Regions from separate parts of the Photobacterium sagamiensis genome, predicted to be linked through region 1. Evidence: riboswitches for the same ligand, from Rfam matches in the RefSeq annotation. Region 1 holds a riboswitch; the other holds the start of a gene.
The links. A riboswitch is a leader RNA that binds a small molecule or an ion and turns the genes downstream of it on or off. The one in region 1 is predicted to bind cobalamin.
Positions count from the first base shown of each region.

Region 2: it holds a riboswitch for cobalamin, as region 1 does, so the genes downstream of both, L4D76_RS21145 (DUF4198 domain-containing protein) here and L4D76_RS14310 (TonB-dependent receptor domain-containing protein) in region 1, are expected to answer to the same signal.

Region 1 covers NZ_JAKJSP010000027.1:88,071-104,688, reverse strand. Annotated here, with positions in the region: gene L4D76_RS14325 (RNA recognition motif domain-containing protein) at 133-591, shown strand; gene murI (glutamate racemase) at 560-1,351, opposite strand; gene L4D76_RS14315 (Dph6-related ATP pyrophosphatase) at 1,440-2,102, opposite strand; gene L4D76_RS14310 (TonB-dependent receptor domain-containing protein) at 2,151-3,983, opposite strand; cobalamin riboswitch at 4,021-4,244, opposite strand; gene trmA (tRNA (uridine(54)-C5)-methyltransferase TrmA) at 4,393-5,499, shown strand; gene L4D76_RS14300 (YijD family membrane protein) at 5,594-5,968, opposite strand; gene fabR (HTH-type transcriptional repressor FabR) at 5,992-6,624, opposite strand; gene sthA (Si-specific NAD(P)(+) transhydrogenase) at 6,970-8,379, shown strand; gene cysQ (3'(2'),5'-bisphosphate nucleotidase CysQ) at 8,461-9,294, opposite strand; gene nudE (ADP compounds hydrolase NudE) at 9,304-9,855, opposite strand; gene L4D76_RS14275 (type II secretion system protein N) at 9,973-10,731, opposite strand; gene L4D76_RS14270 (type II secretion system protein M) at 10,734-11,210, opposite strand; gene gspL (type II secretion system protein GspL) at 11,207-12,481, opposite strand; gene gspK (type II secretion system minor pseudopilin GspK) at 12,450-13,457, opposite strand; gene gspJ (type II secretion system minor pseudopilin GspJ) at 13,457-14,131, opposite strand; gene gspI (type II secretion system minor pseudopilin GspI) at 14,118-14,477, opposite strand; gene gspH (type II secretion system minor pseudopilin GspH) at 14,474-15,055, opposite strand; gene gspG (type II secretion system major pseudopilin GspG) at 15,074-15,508, opposite strand; gene gspF (type II secretion system inner membrane protein GspF) at 15,532-16,618, opposite strand, start outside.
Region 2 covers NZ_JAKJSP010000048.1:24,919-41,536, forward strand. Annotated here, with positions in the region: gene cobD (threonine-phosphate decarboxylase CobD) at 1-627, opposite strand, end outside; gene cbiB (adenosylcobinamide-phosphate synthase CbiB) at 640-1,662, opposite strand; gene cobA (uroporphyrinogen-III C-methyltransferase) at 1,652-3,046, opposite strand; gene cobM (precorrin-4 C(11)-methyltransferase) at 3,030-3,878, opposite strand; gene cobJ (precorrin-3B C(17)-methyltransferase) at 3,894-4,715, opposite strand; gene L4D76_RS21095 (sirohydrochlorin cobaltochelatase) at 4,708-5,583, opposite strand; gene L4D76_RS21100 (cobalamin biosynthesis protein) at 5,580-7,208, opposite strand; gene cobI (precorrin-2 C(20)-methyltransferase) at 7,205-7,999, opposite strand; gene cbiE (precorrin-6y C5,15-methyltransferase (decarboxylating) subunit CbiE) at 7,992-9,251, opposite strand; gene L4D76_RS21115 (precorrin-8X methylmutase) at 9,248-9,901, opposite strand; gene L4D76_RS21120 (cobalt-precorrin-5B (C(1))-methyltransferase) at 9,974-11,110, opposite strand; gene L4D76_RS21125 (energy-coupling factor ABC transporter ATP-binding protein) at 11,107-11,838, opposite strand; gene L4D76_RS21130 (energy-coupling factor transporter transmembrane component T family protein) at 11,835-12,632, opposite strand; gene L4D76_RS21135 (carboxypeptidase-like regulatory domain-containing protein) at 12,626-13,219, opposite strand; gene cbiM (cobalt transporter CbiM) at 13,237-13,836, opposite strand; gene L4D76_RS21145 (DUF4198 domain-containing protein) at 13,846-14,616, opposite strand; cobalamin riboswitch at 14,735-14,908, opposite strand; gene L4D76_RS21150 (nucleoside-specific channel-forming Tsx family protein) at 15,645-16,559, shown strand.

The DNA.
Region 1 (16,618 bases):
ACAACATTAGAGGACCGTCACATTCACTAACTGGTAATTACAAGTCAATGAAAGTAATATCAATGTGACCTTGTTGTTAAAATAACCAATCACGCATTCTCTCTTACCCTTTATGACGATGTAGTTTTAAATATGAAATTTTCCAATCAAACAATAATGACGGTAATAGCTATTGCCATTATCGGTACTCTAGTTTTTAACTTCGTATCCGTTCCACCAGCGGTAGCATTTGCTATTGGCGTAATCATTACAGGCCTGGCTATACATTTTATGCCAGATTCACAGCCATCATTTAAAGATTCAATAGATTCATCCCAGAGCAGCAAAACCATCTATGTAGGCAACCTACCTTATCGTGCAAACGAAAATGATGTGAAAAACCTTTTTGCCGAACATGGTGAAGTGTTTGCCGTGCGTTTGATGAAAGATAAGCGTACCGGTAAACGTAGGGGGTTTGGCTTTGTTGTAATGAATAGTCAGGATGCGGATACCGCTATCCGCAATCTCAATAATAAAGAGTATGGTCAGCGAACTTTAAAGATTCGTGAAGCCAATGAACCTAAAAGTTTGGAAGATGAAGAGATTGAATAATCCCTAACTGCATTTTTCCTAAACTGTAATTTAGTGCCGCTGCATCTTTTGTCGCGGCACTGTTATATGTAAGGTTTTCAATCATCTCACAGGTCTCAACACACTCACCGAGTAACAATTTAACTCGGTTGGCAATTGCCTTTCCTGAATCAACAATTTGTACAGACGACTTGAAGGCTAATGCAATATCTTCTTTTATAATGGGAAAGTGAGTACAACCTAGAACGATACTGTCAACTTTACCTTGCCATGGTTGTAAAATCTTACCGAGCTCTTCTAACGACACGCTTTGGCCACGTAGCTTTTCTTCTGCCATTTCAACTAATCGTGTTGAACCAATCATCAGAACGTCACAATCACAGGCAAATTGCTGAACAAGATCATGAGTATAAGTACGCTTAACGGTTGCAGGTGTGGCCAGTAAACCAATCACTTTCTTTTTACTGATTGCGGCTGCTGGTTTTATCGCGGGCACCACACCAACAACAGGTATGGATAATGATTCACGTAGCGAAGGTAGAACGATAGTGCTCGCGGTATTACAAGCAATAACGACTAAATCGATATCATGACGAGCGACTAACAGAGAAACGATATGATGAGTGCGTTGGATTAACACATCTTCAGCTAACTCCCCATAAGGAAAAGCTGCATTATCAAAAGCATAGACATATTGAACTTGTGGTAAAAGAGCATGTATTTCCTGATAAACCGATAATCCGCCAACACCAGAATCAAAAACAAGTACTCTTTTCACTATTCACCACAGACCAGAAGTTATTATCAGGGCGCTTATCATACTGCGTTCTGCACCAGATAAAAAACATCTCCTGATAATGAGGTGATTATTAGAGTAACTGGTATCTCTGATAATGGAACCTTTCCTGTCGCTCACATTCCGTCTTGCAGATAGCCAGCTCACCGGAAAAGCACGGTGCTTTCACTACCAGGGTATGAAATTCACCTTCTTCACCGCAGGGATCAACACCATCAGGTAAACCCGCAATAAATTCAGCCGTATACCACTCGCCACAGTAACAGCCATCAAGTTGACTGGTATCAATTGTTGTCACCAGCGTTTTGATCCCGCACTCAATGATCTCTTGCGCCAGCTCTTTGCTGTCCCGCCCGAGTAATGGAAATACACATTGCCAGCCTGCGGGTTCAATATAGCTACGACGGTAATCGGCAATGCCGTTACAGAACATATCGCCAAACGCGACGGCTTCCACCTCTAACCCGCTTGTTTTTAATCCTTCAATAACTAACGACTGGTAAACGTCATTGGCGGGAAATACTTCGGGTAGCACAATAGTGACTAACGGTAATCCTGTTAGCCGGGCTTGCTGCTTAACCACCTCAATCGGTGTTGCCTGGAAAGGCACTTCATCTTCAAGATAAGTGGTATATAAACCAACCACCTCGTAGGCTGGGTCATTGAGCAGTTTTATGAGGGTTAACGTGGAGTCTTTGCCGGAAGACCAGCTGACAATAACTTTGATTGGATTCATAACGCCTCAATAAAGAAAGCCACCTGATGGTGGCCTTCTCTTAGTTGATTAGAACTGGTATGTCATTGTGGCGTAGTAGCTACGCTCCTGAACATTGTAAGTATCTTTTGCTACATAATCTTCATCAAACAGGTTCGCAATTCGTCCACGAACAGCCAGGTTATCAGTAACAAAATAACTCGCCGCGACATCTACTAGAGTATAAGCATCAAGCTCTTTCGTATTTGCTACATCGTCATAGCTCTTACCTTTATACAAGGCACTGACATCGAGCTGCCACTGTTCCGCCAGATAGGAAACATTCCATTTGGCGCTGTGTTCTGAACGACGCGCCAACTGTTTGTTTGTCTTTTTGTCTTCAGTATCCAGGTAGTCGTAGCTCAGATCATGGTACAGCAGACCTGTGGCAAAACCTGCCGTTAATTCAAGCCCTTTAATTTCAGCTTCATTCACATTCATTGGGATCCAGTTACTAAATGGATCACTTGCATCTTCAGGTGCCCATGCAATTAACTTATCAATATCTGACTGATAAGCTGTTGCCCGCCAATCCAAAATCTGATGAGCGCCAGTTAGAGAAACTTCATAGTTCTTTGACTCTTCAGGCTCTAAGTCCGGGTTACCGGCACCAGGCCAGTAGAGATCATTAAATGTTGGCGCTTTAAAACCGGTTCCTGCGTTAGCAGATAACTGCAATTCTGACGTGATGTTATAAGCCGCTGCGAGTTGCCAGGTATTATTGGTACCATAACTATCGTTATCATCGGTACGCACACTACCTTCAACCTGCCAATCATTGACCCGGTAAATCGAGGTCAGGTAAAGCGCAACGTTATCACGTTCGTCCTCAGCATAGTTTGTACCGGTACTCGAAACAGAGTCTCGATACCACTCAACACCGCCGCCGAACTCAACTGCGTTATTTAACTGATAATGGTTTTGCCAGTTAATAACTGTACGATCTGTTTTGATCGTATCGCCGTCGCTGATATCGCTATAGTCACGTGCCTCATCCTGATTCTGCGCAATCGTTAACTCACTGATCAAGTCAGATTTTGAGTAACCCGCTTTAGCCGCAACATTATAAAGTGAATTCTCTGTTTGTGAGTTCGGAATGATATTGCCGGAGAAATCATTACTGTCATAGTCACTATCACCATCATGATAATAACCTTGCAGGCTTAGCTTCCAGTTATTGCCAACATGCGTCCCAATCTCGGCGACAATGTTCTTATTCTCAAAACCATCATCATCTTGCTCAAACGGTTCTTTTCGAGCAGAGAAACCATCTCCACCTTCACTTTTCAGTGCCACTTTCCCCCAGCCAGAATCACCAATTCCCCCAGCAACAGAACCTCCTGCCTGGTAATAACCATCGCTACCACCACCAACAGTCAGTTCAGCCACTGTTTCTCCAGGCTGATAAGCAGTAATAATATTCAGAACACCGCCGATAGCATCGGAACCATACAGTGCCGCACGAGAGCCACGAATAAACTCAATACGTTCAATCCCCGTTAGCGGGATCTGACTGAAATCAGCACTTCCCAGAGTGGCACTGCCAATCCGCACACCATTGATCATCACCAATAAGTGTCGAGAGCTCGTACCACGAACATAGACTTCTGTTGATTGGCCATAACCAGCCGAAACAACTTGCACACCAGGAAGACGACGTAATACTTCAGCCAGAGATTTCGCCTGAATGGCATCGATCTCTTCTTTAGTCACGATCGAAATTGGGGCGATAACATTTTTGACTGGCTGTTCAAAGCGGTTAGCCGTAACCACCATGACTTCATCAGGAGAAGTTTCTGCTGCAAAAGCATAAGATTGAAGGCACAGCGGTGCTAATGCCACTGCTAGAAGCGTTTTTTTCATTTTGGGGATACCTTAAGTCGCGTTTATTGCTCAGCAATTATTGCTTGATACGCTGGACGGTCTTCGGACTTAAGAGCATGGTTGAACAACCACCTAAGGCACAACTTCCCACTTCCGGTTGATTGCATTGCGCAATGCTAAGAAGCAGTGTTTGGAACTTACGTCCGTGTGCTTTCGTTCTCTATTACCGCTGCGCGTCAGTCACGGAATCTCACCGTGTTCCCTGGCTATATTTAGCAAACCAGCGCACCGCAAATGCTAGTTATCAATGTGCTTCATGTCCAGCTTTTGTTTGCGATTGCTGATCAATAATTGGTTCCAACTACACTTTTATCAGGGACAACACTGGACATCGGTCACCAATACAATAGAATCTGCGCTCTTATTTTGAGCAGTTTGAGGCACACTAATGGCATCCACAGCAATTAACACCGCTGATTATCAACAGCAACTGGATGAAAAAGCAGAGCGTATTCAAAACATCTTTGAAGATTTTGAAACTCCCGAGCTTGAGGTGTTCGCCTCTCCTGCCGAGCATTACCGTATGCGCGCAGAGTTCCGAGTATGGCATGAAGGCGAAGATCTCTACTACGTCATGTTCAACCAGGAAACACGTGAAAAATATCGTGTTGATCAGTTCCCTGCAGCAAGTCGTTTGATCAACGATTTAATGCCACTGCTTATTGAAGCACTGAAGCCAAGTCATACGCTACGTCATAAACTATTCCAGGTGGATTTCCTCTCAACGCTTAGCGGTGAAATTCTGGTATCGCTGCTCTATCACCGCCAGTTAGATGAAGCATGGGAAGCAGAAGCAAAAGCACTGAAACAGCGTCTTAATGATGAAGGCTTTAACCTGAATATCATTGGCCGCGCCCGTAAGATGAAAATCATCATCGATCGTGATTTTGTGATTGAGAAGCTGAATGTCTTTGATCAGAGCCTGACCTACAAGCAAGTCGAAAACAGCTTTACCCAGCCAAATGGCGAAGTCGCCCAGAAGATGCTGGAATGGGCGGTTGATTGTACTCAGGACAGTGAAGGTGATTTGCTGGAACTCTATTGTGGTAACGGTAATTTCTCTTTAGCACTGGCTAAGAATTTCGATCGTGTTCTGGCAACAGAGCTTGCCAAACCATCGGTAGATTCAGCGCAGTACAATATCGCCGTGAATGATATTGAGAATGTACAAATTATCCGAATGTCTGCAGAAGACTTTACCGATGCGATGGAAGGTAAACGTGAATTCCGCCGCTTAAAAGATCAGAACGTCGATCTGCAAAGCTATAACTGCAATACTATTTTTGTTGATCCACCACGCTCTGGCATGGATGAAGGCACTTGTCGTATGGTGCAGGGATATGAGCGCATCATGTATATCTCATGTAACCCTGATACATTAAAAGAGAATCTGGATATTTTATCTCAGACTCACCGTATTACCCGTTTTTCGCTATTCGATCAGTTCCCGTATACCCATCATATGGAAGCCGGTGTATTTCTTGAACGTAAGTAATACCTGGCAGCGTTTGCCTACAAGCTGATTTAGCCGTAAATCAAGGCAACAAAAAAGGCGCTTAATAGCGCCTTTTTTATATGAAATCAGAAAATTATGCTTCCTTTGACTTCTCTGATTTATTCATAATACCCATTTTGTAAGCCACCCAGAACAACAGAGCCAGGGCAATCATAAGCGGCAGGAAGTTTGACCCCATATCTGGCAGTTGAGCACGTAAGAAGGCTGAATAAGCAAATCCACCTACCAGAAAACAGGCGAATGCAATTGCCGGTGTCCCTTCAGCCAGCGGCTTACTCAGGTACTCTTGATACAGGCAGTACACTGCCATACCAAATGCGATAATAGGGAAGACTGAAAATGCCACATGGCTAGACGTAAATACGGCTAACGTTGCATTACCACATAAGCCCGCTAACAAAGAAAGAATCAATGTCTTACGTTCCGATTTTACTTGTTCCTTGTCCATATCCTTCCACCAACACAATAAGGTTATAGTTTCTGCCTGAGCTCACGACGCTCACGCTCTTTACGGTACCAATAGGCACCTTTAGCAATCATTCTTAATTGCAATATCAATCTTTCAGCATGCTCAGCACGAGCATGAGTGTCAAGATCCAGCGCATCCGCCCCGGAACTGAATACCAGCGTCACTGATGCCTCAGCCTGAATGTAGGCCTCTTCATAAGTAACGCCCGTTTTGGCTTCCAGATACTCGCTCAACTCGGCAACAAAGTGCTGGATCTCACGGGCAACTGCGGCACGAAACGCCGTCGATGTACCGGAACGTTCACGCAATAACAACCTGAAGACGTTCGGGCTGCTTTCAATGAATTCCATAAATGTTTCAACAGAAGTACGAATTACGCTGCCTTCTTCAGCAATGCGCTGTCGCGCCTGTCGCATGAGCTGACGGAGGATCAAACCACCTTCATCCACCATAGTCAGCCCTAATTCATCCATATCTTTAAAATGGCGATAAAAAGATGTCGGTGCAATACCAGCTTCACGTGCAACTTCACGTAAGCTGAGGCTGGAAAAACTGCGATCTGCACTTAACTGACTAAATGCAGCATCGATAAGTGAGCGGCGGGTTTTTTCTTTTTGTTGAGCCCTGATCCCCATGAATCTACTGCTTCTCTATGATCTTTTTTGCAACTATACGCTGTTTTATCTATCGCTTCAGCGTGAATCGCCATTTTCCATATCCATCAGAGCATAGTAAATCCTGATAGAAGCTGAATCAAAGCAGTAATTGTGAATTTTAACTACCGGCTCACAAAGTCACTCACCAGAGAATTAAAGCCTGAAACAGCGTAATAAGCTTGCCAGTGGCGAATTTTCACTCAATTTCCAGTGAACAACGTGATCATCACCTAGCTATCGCGTACCTCTGATTCTACCAAACACGGGAAAAAGTTAAACTGTAGCTATGGTAATGTTGCACTGATGATAATAAAAGGCCAACCAATGACGAAGAATAAAAAATCACTCCACTTTGATGCCATCATTATTGGCAGCGGGCCAGGTGGAGAAGGGGCGGCCATGGGGCTTACCAAAGCCGGATTGAATGTTGCGATTATCGAGCGGGAAGAAAGTGTTGGCGGCGGGTGCACCCACTGGGGCACAATTCCATCCAAAGCATTACGTCATGCTGTCAGCCGTATCATTGAATACAACCAGAACCCACTGTATTGCAAAAATAATTCCAGCTTGCATAGTACGTTTAGTCAAATCTTAGGCCATGCTCAGGTTGTGATAAACAAACAAACCCGAATGCGCCAAGGGTTTTACGATCGCAACCAATGCAGCATCATCTTTGGTGAGGCCCGTTTTATTGATAGTCACACCGTCCGGGTCAAAAATCGTGACGGCAGTACTGAGACTTACAGTGCCGATAAATTCGTCATTGCAACCGGCTCTCGACCATATCGCCCGGATGGTGTGAATTTCAATCACCCGCGTATTTACGATAGTGATTCTATCTTGCAGCTCCAGCATGATCCTCGCCATATTATTATTTATGGCGCAGGTGTCATTGGCAGTGAGTATGCTTCTATTTTCCGTGGCTTAGGGGTTAAAGTCGATCTGATCAATACCCGCGATCGCTTGCTGGAGTTTTTAGATAACGAGATTTCCGATTCGCTGTCATACCATTTGTGGAACAGCGGTGCGATGATTCGCAATGGAGAGACCTTCAAGACAATTGAAGGAACTGAAGATGGCGTCATACTGCATCTTGAATCAGGTAAAAAAATGCGTGCTGATTGCCTGCTGTATGCCAATGGCCGAACCGGTAATACCGATAAGCTGAACCTGGCTACCGTCGGTCTGACCCCAGATTCCCGAGGCCAGCTCGCAGTCAATAAAAACTACTGCACCGAGGTTGATCATATCTATGCAGTAGGTGATGTGATTGGTTACCCGAGCCTTGCCAGTGCGGCCTATGATCAGGGGCGTTTTGTAGCACAAGCCATTACCACCGGAGAGGCACAAGGCAGCCTGATCGATCATATTCCGACCGGCATTTATACCATCCCGGAAATCAGCTCCGTCGGTAAAACCGAGCAACAGCTGACGGCAGAAAAAGTCCCTTACGAAGTCGGCCGTTCGCAGTTCAAACATCTCGCCCGCGCTCAAATCGCCGGTACCGATGTGGGAAGCCTGAAGATCCTGTTCCATCGTGAAACCAAAGAGATCTTGGGGATCCACTGCTTTGGCGAACGTGCTGCGGAGATCATCCATATCGGCCAGGCGATCATGGAGCAAAAGGGTGAAGGCAATACGATCGATTACTTTGTCAATACCACCTTTAACTATCCGACAATGGCTGAAGCCTACCGTGTTGCGGCACTGAATGGATTAAACCGCTTGTTTTGACGGTTTGGGTTTTAGCCAAATAAAAACGGAGCCAGCAGGCTCCGTTTTCGTTCAATCGTGGTTTAACACTTATCTAAGCAATCACTTCTCATCCAGCAAGCGATTATCTGGCGTCAAAATCGTCGCCCAAGGAAGCGATATATCCCCTAAGGCAATAAAATTAGGGTTTTCCAGCGTGTCACGCTCATTGTATGACAGGGGATCAAGATGCGTATTGAGAATACGCCCGCCCGCTTCTTCAACAATGCATTGCGTCGCCGCAGTATCCCACTCACCGGTTGGGCCTAAGCGTAAATAACAGTCTACCGCGCCTTCTGCTACCAGGCACGATTTCAACGCGGCCGATCCCAATGGGACCAACTCATAATTCAATGAAGGATCAAGACGTTCCGTAATCGTCCGAACATCCTGGCGACGGCTGATCGCAACCGCTATCGATTGTGTTGGCAACTCATGCGTATGCGTCGCGATACGTACCGTTTCACCTTCGGGGGTGATCTTCCAGGCGCCTTGACTGCGGTAAGCATAATAAACCACACCAGAAACCGGCGCATATACTACGCCCATAATTGGCGTGTTACCTTCGACTAAAGCAATGATCGTCGCGAAATCACCGCTACCAGCAATAAATTCCTGGGTGCCATCCAGCGGATCCACCAGCCAGTAACGCTGCCATTGACTGCGCTCTGACAGGGGTACTTCTGCATCTTCTTCTGATAACACCGGAATATCAGGAGTCAGTTCAGTTAATCGCGCCACCACCAGTTTATGTGCCGCTAAATCAGCGCTGGTCACAGGCGTATTATCTTGTTTAATTTCCTTTTCAAACTGGCCACACTGGTAAATATCGAGGATCACTTGCCCAGACTCACGAGCAATATCAATCACCGATGGTAAAAGATTCGATAACTCCATAACTCGCTCCTAGTTTGAAAGTTGCTTTAACGCGAGGAAAAGTGCCGTGATACTTCGGGCTTCAGCAAAGTCGAGATGGCTGATCAGCTCTTCGCCCTGATTGACAGGCCAGCGAACAATTTCTAATGGCTCCGGTTCATCACCTTCCAGCTGCTCCGAATACAAATCTTGTGCTAAGAACAAGGTCATCCGGCTGGAAAAATAAGAAGGAGCCAGGACCACTTCCTTAAGAAGCTGTAATTGTTTCGCACCAAAGCCAATTTCTTCTTTCAGCTCCCGATTGGCTGCCTGCTCAGCGCTCTCTCCGGCATCGATCAGGCCTTTGGGGAAGCCAAGCTCATAGCGATCAGTCCCTGCAGAATATTCTCTGATCAGCAACAAATCACCGTCAGCAGTAACAGGCACGACCAACACAGCATGATGATTGCTGGGTTTCATCCGCTCATAAGTACGTTCAACGCCATTGGAAAAACGTAAGCCAAGAGACTCGATTTTAAACAGTTGTGATTGGGCCACAACTTCGGTCGATAAGATTTCGGGTTTGTTTTTGCCAGCCGCCATGCCGTTTTCCTGTATCACCATAGTATGGCTATTTAAGGGCAATAGCCGGGTGAAATAAAGTAATTTCTTTGGAAACCTTTAACCTTGTTAAAATGTCAGCCGATCTCGGTACGATTATTATAAGCGCCCGCTATAGGCTATTTTGTAACGTCCTTTACTATCGGGGTTACCTAACCACTTTAATTGCTGGCCTAATTGAGGCGGAAATTCAGCGCCGGGCTTAAACCAGCCATTTAAGCTGTAGCTCTGGTTGACCGCTAACGATGCTTGCCAGTCGCTGGATATATCTGCTGAAGATTGGCTTGCCTGCGCTGTCAGTTGACCTTGTTCGCAGCCCAGATCCGCAATAACAGGGCCGGGATTGATCTCGCCCAGGGGAGAACGAATATTGGCGGATGTCCACGCCAGTGAGCCATCTAACGCGGAACAATAAGGAGCCTGATACTGATAATCACGAACGGTCAGTTCAAGATTACCTGTCACCGTTGCCGGAATAGGTGCACGAGCATATTTCAGGATATTCTGAGCCGGTACCGATACCAGTAAATTTTCCGCAAATGCACCGGATGTGCCGTAACCCACCGTCCCCCGACCATCGAACGCCAGATCGCTGCCCTTCCCGAAACGCACGGCAAATGAAGCTTTACCTGTCAGCAGAGCAGCCAGGCTCATGTCCCACTGCACTCGCCCCAGATTCTGCTCTTGCCATCTGACTTGTGATGCCACTCCCTGCCAGGGCGTACCACTGATCCCCGCAACCATTAATCCTTTAACTGGCGGCATCTGCTGCCATAACCAGCTGGCCGGAACATGGGCAATTAAGCTACCGATTAAGACGGCACCAAAGGTGGTACCTAATGCTAATTTAAACTTCACGTTTATCCTCGCCCAAGCTGTAGGCGGTTCACTTCGACCATACCATTTGCATCTGTTTTAGAAACATCCAGAAACTGCGCTTCGATACCATGCTCTTCGCGTAAAAAAGAGAGCCAGTTGACTAATGTATTAAATGATAAAGGTTTAACCCACACTTGTACTGCCTCGCTGCGAGGCTGCATACGAATAAGCTCAATACGGAAACGGTTAGTGGTTTCATTAACAACCTGGTTAAGACCTTTATTGCTAACTGCCACTGCCGAGCCGGATGCACCTTTCAGGCGGACTATCTGCTCGGCTTTTCCTTCCACCCAGCTAAGTAACTGACGCTCAGCCTGAATACGTGTTTGTGCCATTTCTGCCCGGTTCGCCAATGGCTGCCACAATCCCCAGTAAATAACCGCAAGAACTAATGCACCGGCACCACCCAACACCAGACGTTGCTCGCGCAGACTTAAGGCTTTCCACCACGCGTTCATGATTTTCTCCTTAATACCACGGCACCATTAACCTGATTTCCTTCTTTATTCAACTGGCCTTGCTCCACCTCAAATTCCTTCGCCAGTAAGGTGCGCAGTTGCTCGAAATGCTGAAATTCTGCGGCACTTGCCTGAAGACGTAATTCACCACGATTCTGATCATACTTCATATTCAGAATCGTCATTTGCGGCACCTTACTCAGCACCGGTTTAAGTTGCAGCAGCCACGGTAGTAACCCCTGATCACTGCCACCGCCACCAAGACGGGCGATCGCACTGTTCATCTGGTTTTTAAGGTAACTTTGTGAAGGAATACGTTTAAATTCAGGTAACACCTGACGGAAAATACGCTCGCTTTCAGCCCGATAAGCCTGCGCCTGCAGTTCCAGCCTTTGCACTGACACAAAGTGTTCAACGACGACAGTCGTCAATACCAATCCCGCAGCAATCGCCACCTTACGCCATGGTTTCAGATGTTTTCGCCATGCCGATTGTGGTTTATATGGCCCGGACAACAGGTTAACTTTACTGCTTTCAGCACCTTCTGCGAGCAACTGCATGACCAGCTCAGGGGGTTCAGGTTGCCATTTACCCGGCATATTCTCTGGTGCCGGCGTAAAGTGATGAATGGTTAATACCGGGGAACCGTCTGCTTCTTCAGCTCCTGCCTCTTCCTCAGTCTCTTGCTCTTCGCTCTCAACGACATCGGTAGCAATCGGCGCTTTTTGTGCCAGCAACCAGCTAGCCAGCCATGACGGCTCCGCACAAATACCCTCAGCTTCAGACTGACGGACCAACCATTGCCGCTCAAGTTCAGCAGCACTATAACCATCACCGTATAGTGGCAGACACAAACAGTCTGGCACCAGCTTTTTCACTTCCATGCCCGCCTGGGCTAACTCACTCAGCCATTGCTCAATTTTTTTGTGTTCGATAATAGCGACATTGGCAATATCACCTTGACGCTTTATCAGATGCACATGCAGTGAATCAACATCCTGTGCCAGCTCTTCTTCTAACAGGTAGGGTAAAACTGCTGCCAACTGACGCCCGCTGCCGGCAGGAATAACAACCTGAGTTAACAGCAGCTCACTGGCAGGAACAAGCGCAATAACCGGACGCTGCGCCGCATACTCAGCCAATTCATTCAATTGCGTCATATCGGCCAACTGGCCTGATGCAATGACTTCGTTTTGCTGTGGCGACCAGACCAGCCATTGCACCGGCTGTTCACGCCGGCTACTTAGCCTTATTGTCAGAAATTCGCTCACTGATCCCTCCATAACGGCGACGAATCACTGTCACCTCTTCTTGAGCATCACGTTTAAGTAATGCAACTAACCTAAGCCTGGCTCGATCGACCAATACTTCTGTATCTAATTGAAAATAATTGCTGCTCACCGCCAAGTGACTTTCAGCACGCTTTATGGTTGCGGCATCAATCCGGCTGATCGTCGGCTCGTTCTTAAAATCATCAACACTTTGCCAGCCATCATAGGGACGAGCAGCAATTAACGTCTCGGCATCTGATAATGATAACGCCGGGGTAAATAAACCCACTAGCAGGGCGGCCTGCTTCTCATCAATGGTATTCACGTTCAGCACCATATCTGCGCTTGGCAGTGCACAAAGCAGGTGCTTGGCTTTATTGTAAATCTGGCCGGTGACACCATTTATGGCGCGAAACTCACTGACATCTGCCAGCCAGTCATTCGGGGGTAAATAAGGCGGGAGAAAACCTTCATAAGTGCTGTCTTCAGCACCAAACGACGACTGTACGACATCATCCGGATCGACGAATTCCCAGCTGGAATCTGCAACGACTTCAGCCTCATAGCTCTCGACGCCAACCTCTTCCAGCAGTGATTGCAGATAGCTCACTAAAAACGGCTTCTTGGTTCGATCCGCTTCTGGTTTTACACCACTTAATGCATTGAGGTTAAAACAGGCCTGGCGATCAACAATGTCGCCAATCGCTTCACCGTTATCTAAAGGGTAACGTTGCCCTTTGGTTGCCCATGCCTGGCTCAGGTTAACGGTATCACTGTCATCGATACCTTGCTTAATCGCCACCTTTGCCAGCTCTTCCATTCCCTGGGCATACCAGTAAGCCTGCTGATTCAGCACCTGGTTCTCAACCCGGTAGAAGTTAATATGTAATCGTTCGGTCATTTGTACAGCGAGCAGAGTCATCAAGGCTAATAGCAACAAGACAACGATCAGCGCAACGCCTTTTTGTTGTTTCATTAACTGTTGTCCTCCTGCCCAACCGTACTGAGCCCTGATACCGGTAACAGGTAAACGCGCTCAATGTCGCCAAAATCAGCCAGGGTCATTTTGACCATAATGCCTTCAGGTAACGCGGCGTCTTTCGACCACTCATCGACCCATTTTTTTTCGCTGTAATAACGGAAAGAGAGCTGGGTAACATCCGCTAAGGTTTCGCGTATTAAAGGCTCTGTACCCACCACCGTATCAGGGTAGCGGAACCACATCCGCTCCAGTCTGTCTTCTATGATCCGATAACCAACCCGGACATTTTCACCCCGCGGAAACATCTGCTGCGGGTTCTGCCAGCCGGCACGAGTAAATATGATGCCCTGGCTTTCTGAATCAAGCAGGTACTCACCTGACAGCAACAGCTTCTCTGAAGGTTCTTCACCCTGATTGCGCACCCTGCGCGCCACGATCTGACGGAAATCGTTATCCATCATAACCATGGCTCGTTGAATCGACTTCAGTCGTTCATTATGTTCACGAGACAGCTGATCACTCAGTTGTACCCCGCTCAGTACCTGATAGGCCGACAAGCTCAGCATGGCGAATACCGCAATGGCCACCAAGACTTCTAATAAGGTAAAGCCCCCTTGCTGCGTACCAGTACGTCGGTTCAAGGGACGGCGGCTATTAATTCGCAACATAAGTTCTGACCGTGACCACCGTTTGTTTCCTCTCAGCATCCGTTGCCACCGTGGCATCCAGCGCTCTTAAAAAACCGTCTGCCGTTTTAGTATTTTTAATGCTCCAGTACCATTCGCGTCCGGCCAGCTCAGACTTGCCGCGCTTCTCAGAAGCAGGGATCTGTCCCGACAGGCGGATCTTCGCCAACTCGTTATCTGCCACCATAACGGCAAAGGTTTTCTGCTCTAAGTAGCCCAGAGTGTTTAAATGCTGACTTACCGCTTTCATAACACTGAGCGCCGCCGTGGCAAACACCGCCAAAGCCACCAGCACTTCTAACAGGGTCATCCCGCGATTACGCTTCATCGTGTTTTCCCTGTTTTTAGCTCGTCACTAGGGCGGAGTAAAAAGAGCTGTCCCAATTCATCAGCCTGGATACGCCAGAACTGGTTTACACCATCCACTTCAAATGCCAGGGTAAACGGGGTGTATTCACCACTGGCCATCACCACAATTTGCGGCGGTTTAATCTTGTCTTTATCAGTTTGTTCAGCAAACAAGTCTTCATCGAACAGAGAGCCTGGTTTGAATAGACGATCTTTGTCTTGCCAGGAATAGCCACCCATTTCGACTCTCAAGTCGATATCGTCGCCGACTTCAACGTCAGTGAAAAAACGGGACTGGGCGATCGGCTGCCAGTCTTTACTGGTTAGCTCAAGAAACTGATAACTATGGCGCTCAATACGGATCCCGTAATCAACGCCATTGAGCAGGGCATCTTCACCCAGTAACTGAACCAGGTGATGAAAACGTGCAGCCTCTTCTTTTACCTTGTCTTCTTTGCTTTCCGGCAGTGTCATAATAACGGCCACAGCACTGGTTGCCAGCAGCACCAGTACCAACAAAATCTCAATTAAAGTAAAACCCGCTGCACGTTTATTCATGGTTATTTAATCCTGGACTTAGAAGTCCAGCATGTTCCAGTTACCAATATCGGTATTAACATCCTCACCGCCTTCTTGGCCATCGGCCCCCAGGCTGAAGATATCTATCGCACCATGCTCTCCGGGTATGACATAGTTATATTCATAACCCCAAGGGTCTTTAGGCAGACGTTTGATGTAACCACCGTTAGGATAATTACGAGGTTCAGGCGTTGATGATGGCTTCGACACCAGTGCATCCAACCCCTGATCAGTTGACGGGTAAACGCTGTTATCCAGCTTATACATATCCAGAGACTGCTCTAGTGCACTGATGTCAGTGACGACTTTTTGCTGATCGGCTTTTTCTTTGTTTCTCAACAGGTTTGGCACGACTAAGCTCGCCAACACACCTAAGATAACAATAACGACCATGACTTCTAGCAGCGTAAAGCCGCGTTGTTTGCGTTGCATTGAAAAAACCTCCAAAGGAAAAACTACATGCCTACCATGTCATTTAAGGCAATGATCGGCATTAAGGTGGCAATCACGATAAACATGACAATGCCTGCCATAAATACAATCAATAGTGGTTCAAAAATACCCAGCGCCATATTGACCTGAGATTCAAAATCCCGATCCTGATTATCAGCCGCTCGGGTTAACATCTGCTCCAACTCACCGCTGCGTTCACCACTGGCGATCATGTGCAGCATCATTGGCGGGAACAGTTTGGTTTTATCTAAAGAGACACGAAGACTCGAGCCTTCACGCACTTTATCTGCCGCTTCTAAAATTTGCTTATTGACCCAGGTATTGGTCATTACATCAGAGGCAACTTTCATCCCATCCAGTAACGGAATGGCACTGGAAGTACAAATTGACAGGGTACGGGCAAAACGTGAGGTATTCAGCCCGCGGGCCACTTTACCAATCACCGGTATCCGTAATACCCAGCGATCCCATCTCATTCTAAAGTCAGGCTTTTTCAGCGCGCTTTTAATCAGTGCGATAATCGAAACAATGACTATCACGATCACTATGCCCCAATTCTGCACAAAGTTACTGGCTGCCAGCAGGATTTCGGTAACCATTGGTAATTGCTGCCCCATCTGGACAAACTGATCAACAATCTTAGGCACCACAGTTGCCAGCAAAAACGCCACCACCAAAACAGCCACCAGAGTCAGCATGGTCGGATAGATCATCGCCTGCTGTAGCTTGCTGCGCATCTGCTGGCGGTTTTCAGTATAATCCGCCAGGCGATTGAGCACGGTCTCTAAGTGACCTGATTTTTCACCCGCCGCCACCATGGCACGAAATAGCTGATCAAACACATGGGAATACTCCGCCATGCTGTCTGACAGGGTATATCCTTCAACCACCCGAGAACGCACCGCCAGCAACATATTTTTCAGCCGCGGCTTTTCACTTTGCTCTGCGACGGCTTTTATACATTCTTCCAGAGGCATGCCAGCCTGAACAAGCGTCGCCAGCTGACGGGTGATCAATGACAGTTCATTCGCGCTAATACCACGACGAAACTGAAAACCGGTACCGGCCTGCTTTTTCTCTCGGCCCTGA
Region 2 (16,618 bases), on a different contig from region 1:
GGCAAGACCAAAAAACTTGCCGATCGAACGCAGGACAATCACATTGTCATCGAGAGGACGAGTCAACAGAGATTGTTCTGGAGTACAATCGATAAATGCTTCATCGACAATCAACATGCCTTGCCGCTGTTGCAACTGTTGTTGCCACAACCGAAGTTGCTCCAGTGGCAGTCTGACACCAGTTGGGTTGTTCGGATTGATACATACAACAATGTCTGCTCGTGCTAATAGCGAAGTACTCGGAATATCTTCGTAATATTCAATCTGCCACCGTGCCCCGTCTACGCCGCAATAGCTTTGCCAGGCATGCTGATGTTCCTTGTAACCCACCCGCGGTAAGGCAACCACACCGAGTCGCCCCCGCTGCTGCGCGACAACCTCAGGCAATGCCATAATTGCAGCTTGTGAGCCCGCAACTGCCAGCAGTGATCCACAGCCATAATATTCAGCGGCGGCCTGCTCCAGTCCGTCATTGAGTTCGGGTAACCGATTCCATGCATCGAAAGGTACCGGCGGACAAGGATACGTAAACGGGCTGACCCCGGTAGAGAGATCGAGCCACTCTGCAACTGGCATCTGATATTGCTGTGCAAATTTTATTAAGTTGCCACCATGTTCTAACATCATTGCCCCGCTTGATTATCCAAGACCGATAAGAAGTAACACTAACACCCAGATCCAAGCGCCATGATTGACCAGACGGTTGGCCTGAGGAATAACCTGATAACCGGCAAACTCACCGCATCCCATATAGATTTTATCGTGACGTTTTCCATGATAAATTGCCGGCCCGCCAATGGAGGTATTGAGCGCGCCAGCACCGGCGCACATCACCACCCCGCCATTGGGGCTTGAACATTGAGGGGCTTGCTCTTTCCAGCATTTCATCGCCGACTGCAAATTACCCTGTATGCCATAAGTCACGGCAGTCAGACGTGCGGGTAGCCAGCCCAGCAGATCGTCAAGTTTGGCTGCCGCAAAACCAAAGTCATAATAGCGCTCGTTTTTATAGCCCCACATAGCATCTAAGGTGTTGGCCATCCGAAAAATCAAAGCGCCCGGCGCCCCTGCAACTACAAACCAGAACAACGCGCCAAATACCGCATCATTGCCATTTTCCAGTACTGACTCAACGGCCGCTGACGTGATCTGATCGGCATCCATGGTTGTCGTTTCGCGGCTGACAATTAAACCGATTTTTTCGCGCGCTAAGATGAGATCACCATTTTTTAACGGGCGATAAATCTCGCTGGCATGAAAAACTAAGCTGTTACCGCCAATGGTCAAATAGAGCACCACAACATTGGCAGCTAACCATAGCCACGGTGAAAGGTAAAATAGCCATACCAGCAGCAGGCAAGCCAGTAATGCAATCGGCAGTACCGCCAGGCCCCATGCCACCATGCCACTGATCCGGATCCGTAGCGGTGAAGGCGATGGCGTCGTGGCAGCCATTGAGGACAATGAATGGCTTACTGAAGATGAAGTAGCCTGCTTACGGCACTGCTTCTCAACCCAATTCGCCCAACGGCCAAAGCCAACCAGCGGATGAAACCGGCTCGGCTCACCGAGAATACGGTCCATCAATAGTGCCGCGGCCACCATCGCCGCAGCAACTACAAGCCCGGAGCCGGCAGGCAGATGCAGCCCGTCAAGCCACATTCTTCACCTCATCGTCTTTATGAAGCGCAGCTTCAAATGTTGCGAGATCCCACTGACGATTAGGCAGAGAGCCAGCCCAATGTCGTGCGGTCTCGTTTAACGGGATAATCGTGGCTTGTTTCAATCCCGGTTGCTGGCTAAGCAGCGATTCCGCCTGAATAATATCCTCCACCATTAGCCAGTTAATTTCCGGTAACTGGAAGCGTAAAGGCACCGGACGTCGGCAACCAATATAGCGATGCAAGCTGTTATGAGCGGCCTGGCACTCCGTCTCTGACGGTACCGATAGCACCACACAGTTCTCAGAAACAGCCTCCGGTACGGTTTCAGCGATGATACCAATCTGTTTCAGCGCTTGTGCCGTCTCTGCGTTCTCGGCGCCAATTGGCATCGCAAAACGGCGAAGATCCCATTGATAGTCATTCACCCCTTGCCACCACAAAGTCACCGCAGCAACATCGGCAAATTTTAGTGCCGGTAACTGACAAAGTTCAGCAAGCAAATCTTCATCAACATAGCTTTCCAATTGACATGAAGGGGCTTCAAATACTTCCGCGCCAGCCGATTTAAGCTGCGCTGAATGTGAGTCATTCATATGAAAGGAAGGGCCACACAACAAAGCACGCTCGCCAGAGAGCGGCAGTAAATGACGCCACCCCAGCTCATCAGCCTGTGCGACCACGCCTCCCATGACCACGAGTGCCGGATCATGATTATCAAGAGCCAGAACGAGTTCACCAATGGTCGCTAAGGTTCCTTTGGTAACGGTATGGCTGGCACAAGTTGCAGAAGAGATATGAGCAACTGGTGTGGTCGGGCAACGGCCCTGCTCAATCAGCTTCTGCGCATGCTGAGCCAGTTTTTTTGCGCCCATGTAGATCACTAACGTGCCACTTGACTGGCCTAATGCCGCCCAGGAAGAGAGCGCTTTTGAGCTTTGATGACCACTGGCAAACGTAACATCAGAAGCAATACCGGCACTGGTTAAAGGAAAACCCGAATAAGCCGCGGCACCCAGCGCTGCAGTTATTCCCGGTACAATTTCATAATCAATACCGTGCTCGTTTAAGTTACGGCACTCTTCCGTTGTGCGGCCGAAAATACACGGGTCGCCCGCTTTTAAGCGCAATACCTGCTTGCCCTGAAGGGCAAAATTAATCACATCGGGGTGCATGCCGTAATCAATATGACAATGGCGATAGCCCCGATAGCCGACTTCATAGAGCTGCACATGATCAGGTACGCACGCTAAAATTGCCGGACTGACTAACTTGTCGTAACACACCACATCGCAGCTATGCATTAAATTAAAAGCGCGGCGCGTCAACAAATCAGGATCACCCGGTCCCGCACCAACCAGAAATACCTTACCCTCGCTCATCATGGTGCTCCTGATCTGTTTGTAGATAGCCCGTTTGTAGAGCTGTTTGTAGAGATCCCGCTTCTGGCTCACCTTCAATTACCGTCGCCTTACGGAAATCATGGGAGAAGCTAGGATCATAGAGTTTAGAGTCAGCAAAATCATCAATAGCAAACACTTTACTGACGATGATCATCGCCGTTGAGCGGATCTTGGCTTCATGCATTTTTTCGGCAATATCGGCTAGGGTGCCGCGAATGATACGCTGCTCCGGATGAGATGCTTTTTCGACAACGGCAACCGGCCAGGTCGAAGGATAGACATCTTCAAGCTCTCGTACGACTTTGCGGATCAGCGTGGCACTGAGGAATAAGCACAAAGTGGCTTCATGAGCCGCCAGTGATTTTAGATTTTCCTTCTCGGGTACCGGCGTACGACCGGAGGCGCGACTGAGAATAATGGTCTGACATTCCTCAGGAAGCGTCAGTTCCTGACCAAGTGCCGCAGCAGCAGCCTGAAAAGAAGACACACCCGGTACCACTTTCCAGTCAATACCCAGTGCTTTTAAGCGACGTGTCTGCTCGGCCAATGAGGAGTAAATCGATAAATCACCGGTTTGTACACGCGCGACATCATGGCCCTTTTCAAATGCATCCACATAGACCTGAGTCATTTCATTGAGATCCATACCGGCAGAGTTCAGCACGAGCGCATCAGGATGTGCCCTTTCGATTACTGCTTTCGGTACAAGGCTGCCGGTATAAAGTACCACCGGGCAAGATTCGACTAATTTAGCCCCTTTGACTGTGATTAAATCAGGATCACCCGGACCCGCACCAATAAAGTAAACTGTCATAATTCTATTCCGTTATTATTCTTCTGAAGTGTCGATGGCAAGTGCACGACCGCGTTTTTGTCCCGGTAAGGTGACACCATCATCTAATTGATATTTATTGCGATAACCGCGAGGAGTCACGATCCAGTCGTGATACTGAAAACTACTGCTATTACCCACAATCACGGCGGCGTTCATGCCAAAATCCAGCTCGGTAAAATGCGCTAGGGTCGACAGGCTCACCTGCTGATCATCACGATAAGCGGCATTGACCACAGCCACCGGCGTCGTCGGCTCACGATATTGCAGCAAGATACGCTGCGCATTCTCGATATGGCTTTTACGCTTACGTGAACGAGGGTTATAAAAAGTGATCGCAAAATCCGCGTCTGCCGCCGCGTGGATCCGTTTTTCAATCACCGGCCATGGTGTCAGCAAGTCAGATAATGAAATCGTGCAGCTATCGTGACCAAGAGGCGCCCCAACCAGAGAAGCACAGGCATTGGCCGCAGTAATACCCGGAACGATTTCAATTTCTGGTCCCTGCTCTGGATCCCAACCCTGTTCAGTCAATAATTCCAATACCAGCGGTGCCATCGCATACATGCCGGCATCGCCTGAGCAAACTAAGACGACATTACGTCCGGCTTTCGCTTGTACAACGGCTGCGGCAACCCGATCCCATTCACGAGTCATTCCGTTTTGAATCACTTCCTGCTGATCAATCAGATCTCTGACTAAATCCACATAAGGGCGGTACCCGGCAACAACATCAGCATCCAAAATGGCTTGTCGTGCACGCAGTGACATTAAATCCAGGCTACCTGGGCCAAGTCCGACAAGAGTTAATTTAGCCACAACACACCTCCGTTTCTGGCGCACGTAAACGGACTAAACCATCCGCAATTTGTTGTTCAACTACCGCAATCAATTCGGGTAAATCAAGTAAGCAAAACTTATCACCGCTGATCGGCGTTGCTGCTGACACATCGAAAACCGGCTCAAGATCTTGTTTGATATCAGCCAAGTCGTTGACAAAGTGATTGCCGGAAACAAGCAACAAAGGCACCAAACGCAATCGAGGCTTAACCTCACTGCTAGAAACTGAAGGCCGTGCATTTTGAGAAGCCTGTAACATTTCCTTTTCTAACGATTCAGAAATCAGGCGGTATGGCCACGCTCCTTCTAATGAGCAGGTGAAATTCTTCGTCGATAACTTCGACAGTAAGCTGTCACAATAGTGGATAGCCTGATGACCGGGATTGTCCAATAATGGCGCGCCATGATGAATGAACAAATTCACATCGCTATCGTTAGCAAAACGGGCATTCAATGCTGCTAATATCGCACTGGTGTGAGAAGTGTGATGCATAATCGCCGGAGTATGTTCAATGTTCGCCAGCGAGAACTGACGGAAGCCTTGCACCATATTACACAGCTGTAGGTGTTCATCGGTTGGGAACAAGTAGCAAGAAACCACTAGAATTCGCTGGAAACCTTCCATATCAAGATCGGCCAGCACCTGCGGCAGACCTTGATATTGCTCTCCCTGCAGTGCCAGTTTTTTAACTACCATTTTCGAACTAAACGCTATTTTCACTGCGCAGTCCGGATAGCGCTCAGCGATCCGTTGTTGCAAAATAAGGTAGCGTTGCTGCTCTACTACCGAGCCAAAGCAACTTAAGACAATTGCCGTCCCTTTGGTATGGTGTCGTAATCGTTTCATTGTTGTACTGTTCCTTGTGAACCTTCAAATATCTCGCCTTTTGAACCACTCTCAGGAGAGTCAATCGCAGCGATAAGTTCCGGTTCCAATATTGAAGTCAATGGCACTCGCTGGGCCAATGCCGCGAATAACTCACGCCATTGCGTTATCGATAAGTTTTCGATATTTCGCAGCCAGCAGCCGTTATTAATCGGTGTTTCGTTCGAAGTAAGACGTTCATAAATCACCAACGTGGCACGGTTGCGACAGGCACCAGCACACATGGTTCGGCTGAGCTTTATCCGGTTATCACCGCTGGCAAGTCCCATTTCCTTGAGCATGGCGCGCAGATCATGGGTAAGATTTTTGCTGCCTTCCTTACTGCAACGTCCACCTTCGCAAAGTAATAGATGATGGCGGTGATGAAGCATGGGCCGGTCTAAATCAACGTGCTTTGGTTTGCATTGATAACCTTTCACCACCTCGCTGCCATGCGCATTGACTTTCGCTGACGGTTGCCCCAACCAGTTTTTCCAGTTGTGCTTCACCAGGGCTTCTTCTTTCTCAATACGACAACATGCCAGCGTCATATTGTAGCTACCTTTTTTGAACTTCCATTTCGCAACGGCCAGCTTGCTGGTCTGGCTCTGTTTCAATGCTGCCGCTTCAGCCACCGATGCCACACCGGTTACCTTCTCGACATAGGCCGAAGGATTCTCAATACCTGTCACGGTGCTAAGTTGCTCGGCTGAAAAGGTCACAAAAGGCCATTGCTGCTGTTGTGATAAATCAAGCAAAGCTTGTTCGTCCGCTTTTAAATCGATGCTGGCAATCGCTGTCACACTGTCAGGGGCAAGATTATACTCTGCCAAAAAAGCATCCACGCCAGCTTGTATAGTCGATAGCGGCGTATTGCGATCACAGCCAATACCGAGTACTAATGACTTAGGACGCCACAACACGGCTTTATGCTGCCAGGGCTGATAAAGGTCTGGTGTCGCCTGATCGCTGATTAATACCAGACCCTGCCACCCTTCGCTTTCAATATCAGCGAGTTCATGGTGACAACGAATATGTCTTGGCATCATGCGCTTATATGGCCACCAGTTCTTTTCGCCAGCCTGCTGAACGACCAATACCGGTTGATCGTTGACGACAGCCGCAGACACCGATGTGATCGCCGCTTCACACTTAGGATCCAGCGTCCAGCCAAACGGCGCGCCCATCATATCGACCGACAAGGTATTAGCAGCATCTGAGGCGGTTGTGACCACTGGCGTCGCTTTTAAAATCTGCGCAACACGGTGCGCCATGGTATTGGCTCCACCACGATGGCCGGATAATACGGGGATCGCGAACTGGCCCTGGTCGTCGACGCAAATCACCGCAGGATCATGGCGTTTATCTTGCAGTAACGGCGCGATAATACGACTGACAATACCGGTCGCGAAGATACAGATATGGCAATCGTAGTGGTGAAAATCCGGTGCGACGAATTGCGCTAACGGCAAAGTCAACGGTGCCGCGGAAGGGCAGTGTTCACGCCCAATCTCGGTGACAAATACATCCGCAAACGGCAATTCACGCTGCAAGCGCTGAGCCTGCTTCGCACCATTGAGGGTAATAGCATAAATTGCTATTTTCATGCGGTACCCGCACTGCTCAATGCCACATCATTGACCGGCACGTTTCCTCTCAAAATGCCGCGGCGGTTACGAATAGACAGCTGCACCATTGAGAAGTAGCGATGCCCTTCGGGAACATCGCGCAAATCTCGATAGATTTCTTGCTGCTCAGTTGTGGCATGAGAAACATATGTCGCACAATCGAGCAGGCCCATATCTTCAAGCATTGCCGTCAGTTCCGGGATCACCCGGCCCGCTTTAATCAGCATTATGGTGTCAAACTCATCCATAAGACGTGGCAGGCATTCCATACCATATGTTGCCGGCACCACGCAGAAACGCTCCTGACCATCTGCCAGCGGAATTTTGGTTTGTGACGGAATAGCCGTAATCGAGGTGATACCAGGGACAATTTCCGGGTCCAGCTCCGGCATGATGTCATTGAGCTCTTCCTGAATATATGCCCAGGTACTGAATACAGACGGATCACCTTCTGTCACAAATACCACCCGCTTGCCGGCAGCTACAAAATCTGCAATTTTCTGTGCCGCTCTACGCCATGCAGGTACATTCACCGACGCATCACGGGTCATAGGAAAATGCAGGAAGCAACACTCTGCAGTTAATTGATCCTCAGCAACAGCGCCCGTTACAATCTGCCATGCAAATGAATCGGCTTTACCTAAGTTTTTTTCCGGAATCGCAATCACGTCAGCTTCTCGCAACAAGCGTACTGCTTTTAGGGTAAGTAGCTCGCTGTCGCCGGTACCGACACCGATAGCAAAAAGTTGACCAGCAGATTGATTATTCATTGTTATTACCTTGTAGAGTCACGGACTTTTCAAATATAAAAAGATGGATAGGGTTTTCAGCTTGATAACGGGTGTAATGTGCTAACGGCACGCCCTGAGAAATTGCCGCTAGTTGTACTTTAGGGTTAAGTTGATGCTGCTTGCTCCATTGATGGATCTCGACAACCGAGTCAATGGTGACAGCCGTTGTAACAAGCACGCCTTCCTCAGACAGGCATTCCCAGCAATGCGACAGAATATCTGCCATCGCACCTCGGGTTCCCCCGACGAACACCGCATCAGGCGCGGGTAAATCTGCTAATGCTGCGGGCGCTTTACCTTTGACGAGGGTGACATTGTCGGTGCGATGAGCTGCGATATTGGCCTCGATGGCCGGATAACAAGCTTCATTGCATTCCATCGTGAACACCTGACCTTGCCAGCACTGCTTAGCCGCTTCGATCGCGATAGAGCCCGAGCCAGTACCGATATCCCACACGGTTGCGGCAGGACGAAGTTTCATTTCCGCCAGGGCTAAGTGGCGGATCGGTTGTTTGGTTATTAATCCCCGCTGCGGCATTCGCTTTTCAAACGCTTCATCATCGGCAAACTGTCCGAATTCACCCCAGAACTGACGGGCCGTACGTTTAGCAATAACCACATTTAGCGGGTCAAAAGCATCTCCGGCCAATTCGGCCAGTTCAGCAACAGTGTATTGCCTGATGCGCTCTTCCGGTGAGCCAAGCTGCTCGCAGACACTTAATTGCCAGGAGGTTTCTCCGTAATGCAATAAATGCCGGGCAATAGCCGGTGGGGTATTTTTACTGTCTGTCAGCAACGCAAAAAGATCGCCATGCTGCAACTGACAAACCAACCCGGTAATGCCTCGACCGTGCAATGACAGGCAACGCGCGTCCTGCCATGGCAATGCCAAACGAGCAAAAGCCAATTGCATGGAGGATGGTGATGGAATAAAGCACAACTCACGTCGATCAAGATGTTTTATCAAGGTACTGCCGATGCCATAGAACAGCGGATCACCAGAAGCGAGTATCACCACATCACCCTCTTCGCTCTCATCAATGATCTGATTAAGCCAAGGTCTGAAACCTTCGCTCATATCCAGCAAGCAGCCTTTAAATTGAGGAAACCAGCGTAATAGTCGAGGATGTCCGGCAAGTACCCGAGCTTGAGCAACAGCATTCACCGCACGGCTGGTTAAACTGGCGCAACCATCTTCTGGCACACCAACAATGGTAATGGCCGCTTTCATACCGACTCCGTGAGCAAGGCATGAATAGTAGAGACCACCAGCGGACTGCCACCTTTTCGACCAAGGCTGGCGATATAGGGTATGGTATTTTGTTCAGTCAAATCCTGCTTGGACTCTTCTGCTTTCACAAAACCAACCGGAATACCTACAATCAGCGCTGGCTTAGCCTCGTTTTCAGCAACCATTCGTAGCACTTCGTAGAGCGCCGTCGGGGCATTACCCACACCGACAATCGCACCATCTAATAGCCCCTGATCGCGAGCATGGCGCATAGCCCAGATTGCACGGGTTTCTCCCTCTCTTTTGGCAATCTCAATCACCTCAGGATCGCTGATAAAGCAATGCGCCCGATTGCCATAAACGGATAACCGCTGTTGGCTCAAACCACTTGTTATCATGGTGACATCGGTAATGATCGGTGCGCCCGCTTTCAGGGCTTCGATACCTGCCGTTGTGGCATCATCACTAAAGCGGAATAATTCTGCGAACTCAAAATCACCCGTGGTATGTATTGCACGGCGTACCACCGCCCACTGAGCCGGGGTAAGGCTATGGCCGCCATGGATCTGCTCGATTTCACGATCAATGATGTCAAAAGAGCCTTCTTCAATTTGGCGGCCTTGCTGGGTCATTTGCTGCATCTCTTTCATTGCGCAGTCCTTGTTCTAATTTATAGGGCACTTGGCTCACTCGATAAGTTGGGAGCTCACACAGTGTTTGAGCTAAGACGGATATTGAGCTAGCAGGCTGCCGTCAAAGTCGATTAAACGAAATTCAATCATGACCTTGTCTGCCACATAATCAGTGGCATGCCCGGCGGCATGGCAGCACAGATCCTGCAAATACTTATTAAAGGTGTGATGGTTGCGATCAGGGAAGTACTCGCTGACAAGGTTGAGCACATGACGCCCCGTATTGGCGTTGGCTATCTGCTCGCACAAGGTCTCATCAGCACCGTGCTGCGCAGCAATCTCAGCTAGTTGAGAGAAATTAATGGCATGGCCGGACACATGAGTCATCATATGGCCCGCAACCATTTTCCCCAGCTTGCCGATCATCGCAACCACCGTCACTTTCTCGACGTGGTAACGCTTGGCGGCGCGTAATCCCACCCCGACAAAATCACCGGCCTGAATAAACGCCATCGAATTAAGATGGGGCAACATTTCCATTGCTGAACGCTCTGAGCGGCTTCCCGTCGTAAGCACCACATGATTAAGCTGATTGGCACTGGCAACCTGAACCGACTGGCGGACCGAAGCAGAAAAAGCAGAGGTTGAATAAGGTTTTACGGTGCCGCGGGTACCAAGAATCGAAATACCGCCAATCAGCCCAAGTCGTTCACTAATGGTCTGTTTGGCGCATTCCTCTCCTTCCGGAGCTCGAATTTCCAGTTTCAGTCCCGGCTGAAGATGTTGCTCTGGCTTACACGCCAGCCATTCGGCCATTGCCATATCATGGATATTTTTACGCGGTACCGGGTTAATTGCCGCCATACCGACAGGCAGTTCTAGCCCCGGAAGCGTGACTTTTGCAACGCCTACGCCACCATCGAGATGAATGCCCGGCTCAGAATGCCATAACGCCATACATTGAATTTCGATACCGTGCGTGCAATCGGGATCATCACCGCCATCTTTGATCACACTTGCCAACACGCCTTCAGGTGTACGCTCAAGTCGGCATAGCTGAAAACTTGTCTGCTCTTTGTTAGGCAGGGTAATTGTCACTTGGTCGATCAGTTCTGCGGTCAATAAGCAGTGCACCGCTGCACGGCTGGCAGCGGCTGCGCAAGCCCCCGTTGTAAAACCAGAACGCAGTTCACCTCGGTGTTTTGATCGCTTAACTTGAGTGATCACGCGCCCTCCCCCAGCATTTCTGCTGATTGATTGACGTTTTTTGAACACTCAGCGAGAGTTGGCACTAGCGTCAGTTTCCCATCCTGAAGACAATACTCACGCTGAACTAACTGCGCGCGAAGCCGGGCGTCATGACTGATCAAAATCAGGGGCAATTGGCACTGCTGCAGGATCTCAACCAGACGTATTTGGTTCGCCTGATCCAAATCATTGGTCGGTTCATCAAGGATCAGTACCTCAGGATCCATGGCTAAAACGGTGGCTAGTGCCACTAAACGTTTCTGCCCTCCGGATAGCTGGTAGCTGACACGTTCAGCCAGATCGCTGATACCAAGCTGATTGAGCGTGGCCATCGCTTTTTTTCGCGCTTTACAGGCGCTGAGGCCTTGGTTCAACGGGCCAAAACTGACATCATCAATCACGGTCGGACAAAACAACTGATCATCAGGATCCTGAAAGACCAGACCAATACGGGAACGGTGCCGTCGAAACATCGTTTCGTTAAGACGATTGCCTTTATAACAACTGTCACCAAACAGCCGAACATCACCACGCTCCGCAGGAAGCAGCCCCATCATCAGTAACAACAAGGTACTTTTGCCGCATCCGTTGCTCCCGGTTATTGCGACACGCTCACCGGCTGAGAGAGTGAAATCAAGCTGATCGGCACAACACTGCCCGTTGGGGCGAGAATAACTCACCTGATCCAACGCAATTAATTCAGTCATAACCACTCCTGTACACCGATAGTGATTGCCAGCCAATTTGCAACAATCGTCAGGTGGAAAATAATCGCGACCACAATCAAATAGCCGCCAATAAACCGTTTATCATCTCCGGACAATGCCGCGGTGTGTTCGGTCGGGAAACGGCCATTGAAGCCACGACACTTCATTGCCAGCCAGATCCGATCAGCACGATCCATTGCCCGCACCAGCATCATGCCAAACAGGTAGCCGTAACTGCGCCATGTATGCAGTGAGTTATTGGGACAGAAACCGCGCGCTTTCATCGCACAACGCAAACGCGTAAATTCCTGTTGCATCACGCTGATGTAACGAATGCTTAATTGCATCATCAACACCAACTTATGCGGCATTTTCAGCTCGGCAAGCGCACGACTCAAGGTCAGCGCATTCAACCCGGCACACTGCGCCATTAATACAATGACGATAATGTTTGCTTTGAGCAGAATCATCGCAGCTAGCGTGATCCCTGCATGACTCGCAACAACACCACCAACAGTAAACGCGACCTCTCCCGGCTCAGTAAATGGAAGCAGGATGACGGTTAGCACAATGAAACCATCAACCGCAGCAAGGCGTTTCAATCCCGCGATCATAGTAATAGCGCTACGTTGCCATAGATGAATGGCCAGCAGCCCATAACCCAGCAAGGGAAGCCAATACTCACTGAATACCACCGCACAGGCGATCGCCAGTGCCAGCAATAAACGCAACCTTGGCGCGATGTTTACCGGATGCGCTGGTATCACCGTTGTCGCAAGCAATGCATCTAGCATTTGCGGCGCGACCGGAAGAGAACAAACAGCCCGAACAAACCAAAGATATAACCCATTCCTCCCAGAATATCGTGTACTCTGACCTTCGATTCGTACTGATCGAGTTCTTCACGCAGCGGACGAATCGCTCTGGCAATCGCCTGCTCTAACTGGGCGGGGGTAAGCGAGCTTGCTGCGGGTTGCACTGATGCCTCAGTTCCCGTAGCCACCATCGCTGTCACGGCCACATCTTCAGGGGTAAATTCTGTTGCTGAAACGCTATAGGTTGTAACATGCCCTTGCCCTGCATCGGCTCGAACCAAGTAATCGCGTGCAGCCATTACCTCAAAGCGGAACTGTCCCTCTTCATTACTCTGTGTGGTTGCAACAATTGCTTGATCCGCCACCAACTCAATCGTCGAGCCAGCGGCTCCTTGGCCTCCAGAAAAATAAACTTCTCCTTCTATCGCCTTGCCATCAACCCAGGCAAATACTTTCATTCGGTGGGCATACGCATTACCAGAGCACACCGCGATCAGACCCAAGCTCAATATAATCAAACCAAAAGAATGCGTAATCGAGCGGCAGACTTTATAAAAATTAGCCATGATGGTTTCCTTTTACATCACAGAGAAGAAGATATTGCGGCAGTAGGACGAACCTTACATAGCAACTTATAAGCGAAAGCAGAAACAACACCTTCCATTAAGGCAACAGGCAAATGTCCAAACATCACCAGCTTGGCACTGGTAATAAAACCATCACCAGACAGGGCAAGCGACAATGCCACAAACAGAGCGGTCAGTAGTACTGCACCAAAACCGGCAACAAAACCAACGGCCACCGCAGGCAAACGGCGCAGCCAGGGTTTTAAAATAAGACCAACAATAATGGCCGGCAGCGCGATATTGAGGCAATTGATACCAAGCACAACAATGCCGCCGAAGCCAAAAAAGACCGCCTGGAAAATCAAGCCGATCAGCACAACCGGAAACGCAGCCCATCCAAGCAATAAACCAATCAAACCATTAAAAATCAGGTGGACACTCGAAGGGCCAAGCGGAATATGGATCAGCGATGCCACAAAAAAACAAGCTGCAAGTACCGCTGCCTGTGGCAGTTTTTCATCCGATAAACTGCGCAAACCCCACGCCGTACCAATCACCGTAGTAATAATCCCTACGGTTAAAACAGGGGTAGCCAGCACGCCATCAACAATATGCATTTCATACTCCTAGTTAATGTCTTGAACTTGTACCCACATCACACCGGCACGTTCGTGAGGATACTCTTTACCATCAACGGTGATTGGCTGCTCATCTTCTACCAGTGCCGCCATTCCCCACCAGCCCTGCTTTGGCAAAGCGATTGAAAATTCACCTAATGAGTTGGTAACAACCTGCTGTGTTAAATACGCATCACTTGGCACTTGCATGCCCTGTTTGTTGTAGTACTCAACTTCAACGCCAACGTCTGCTGCCGGTTCGTTATTAACCAATACGCGACCGGTAAAAACGCTGTTGGTCCACAATGCATAAGGACGAGTCAGTGGCATAATTTCAACCGGGGTATTTAGCTGAGGTTGCCAGTCACCTCCTGCTGCAAATGCATCGACCACCACTTTGGCAAACTGCGATATCGCCACATTTTCAGTTTCATCAATGTAAGGCTTTTGGTTGGCATAAAATGTATAGGTGCCGGGACGACGTAAGGGGAATGACAGCGCCCAACCCGTTGAGTTGCCGTATTTTTCCTGGGTTAACTTAGTCGTTAAGTCAGTTTTTTTATTATTGAGCACATAACCAACCACCTCTGGCCTGACAATATCCATTGTCGGTCCCATCGACATAGGGTGGGTGAAGTAAACCGGAAAGTGGAGCGCCCTGTTGTCACCGACATCGACAACTTGCTGCTCAGGAAATAACGTCAAGAAATGGGCTTGTGCCGCGAAGGAAGTGAGAGTCGCCGAGAATATTAAAGAAAGAAGAATAATGTTTCGTTTCATACCTGATACACATAATTAGTTAATTAAATTGTGCGCTAGATATAGGAGTAAGAGAACGGTTGATAGCAATAAAATGCATATTATCGACCCTTCATCACTGAGTAAACCCGCCCAGTATCTAAAGCGTATTTTGATAGCAGGTTTCCTGACTTGCGAATAAAACACATTACCCTCCTTCCCGAAATAATCAGTGGTTTTAGGTAATGCTCATCGCTCACAGTTGCGGGTACAGTCCAGGTTTTTAACCTGATTCCCTCTTAGCCGTTAAGGCACTATCGTTGAAGCCCTATTATTTAAGCACTATCAATAAGATTGATTCTTGATTCAAATCAATAACACTTAACTGGAATAACAAACTTAATTAATCGGTACAGGCGATAATGATTAATATTGCAACCTGCAATACAATCCCGTCAAAAAACCAATCACCTATTAAAATATATCTAACAGTATTAATAAATGTCGAAGGCATTTATTGTTATTCAGTTAAACCAATTAACTATAATAAATTATGCTTCACTTTTTATGGGCCTTCATTATTTCTAAGAACTACAGTAAAGAAACCATTATCATATGTTTTACGTATCAATCACTTTCAAATGCAACGAGGTATCTAATAATTTAACTTTTGGTTTCTTCTATTATTCAGTGAAACATCTTCATTCAACAATCCAAGTTCTGGGTACTATTTTAACCGTTCAAACCTGAATTTCTAGTGAATATATGAATAGGTATATAACAATCCTGACATGAGTCAGAATTTAAAAACCTTTATATGAATAGATACATAACAGTCTTGTTATAAATAAAATAGGGTACATCACAAAAAGTGAAAGCTTATTATTACGACTATATTTATTTCATAGTAATTCACAAAGATTCTCTTTATGATCTCTAAAAAACAACAAGAACAACAATAAAACGATAAGAGTTGGAATATATACAATTCCTTATATCTTAGGGCGTTTGCTTTAAGTGTTTGTAATACAACCAAACCTCCAATTACATAATTATTAGAAATTACCAATATGATTAGCTATTTGAAAAACACCAAAAACAGAACCATCCCTCCCCCCTCAATAACAACAGGAGTCGTTGCGCTCATTTCAAGTTTCGCCCTGGCAGGAAATGCTGCAGGGTTTGAATTTGATAAAGACGGAGACAACCTTGTCGGCTACAAAGGTACAGTCGTCGAGATAAGAGGCGGCTATTTTATTCCGACCAATAGTGCAGATCTGGATGAACCTGCGATGAGCTTTACCCATCCAGAAACAGGAGAAGTGACTGAAACGGAGTTGATTGACGATACCTTTATTTACAGCATTTTTACTGATAATCAATTTACCTGGGGAAGTGTCGATCTCCGCTACGGCAGCGGGCTTAAGGATGGCGCCAACAGGGATGGCCAACTTTTTCGCAGCAGCATCTATATCAACACACCATGGCAAGTGTTAAAGCTCTATGGCAACTATGCCCATCAATATTTTGTCAACGGCCGTCATGAATCACACATTCGCTATGGTATTGGTTTGGGCGCTCCGATCCTCAATGGTCAGCTTCTGAAAGGATATTTGGCAAAACGTTATACCGATGTCACATCAGGTGGTCATCAGCTTTTTGAGGGCGATAACGGCTATGTTCTGGGCCTGAAAACTGACTATAAGTTCAATAAAAACTGGGCATATCACTTTATTGGTGAATATGCCTGGGACAAGAAATTTACGGAAGTTACGCAGGAAGCCTACCCTGGCCCCTCATTTCTTCCTATTTATGATTTATCCGCTGAAAACCTGAGGAAAACGTCATACAAGATGAGTCACTCTATCACCTATCGGGTAACGGATGGCTTCGATGTAGGTGTGGAATATCTGCTTATGAAAGGCGAAGGGATCCTCTTAAAAAATCCTGGTTCATTTGGTGCCTTCATTCAATACGCTTTCTGAGGGTATTGAGCTGAAAACATTCCAACTAAAGTCAGGTGTTCGACTGAACAAATGGGATA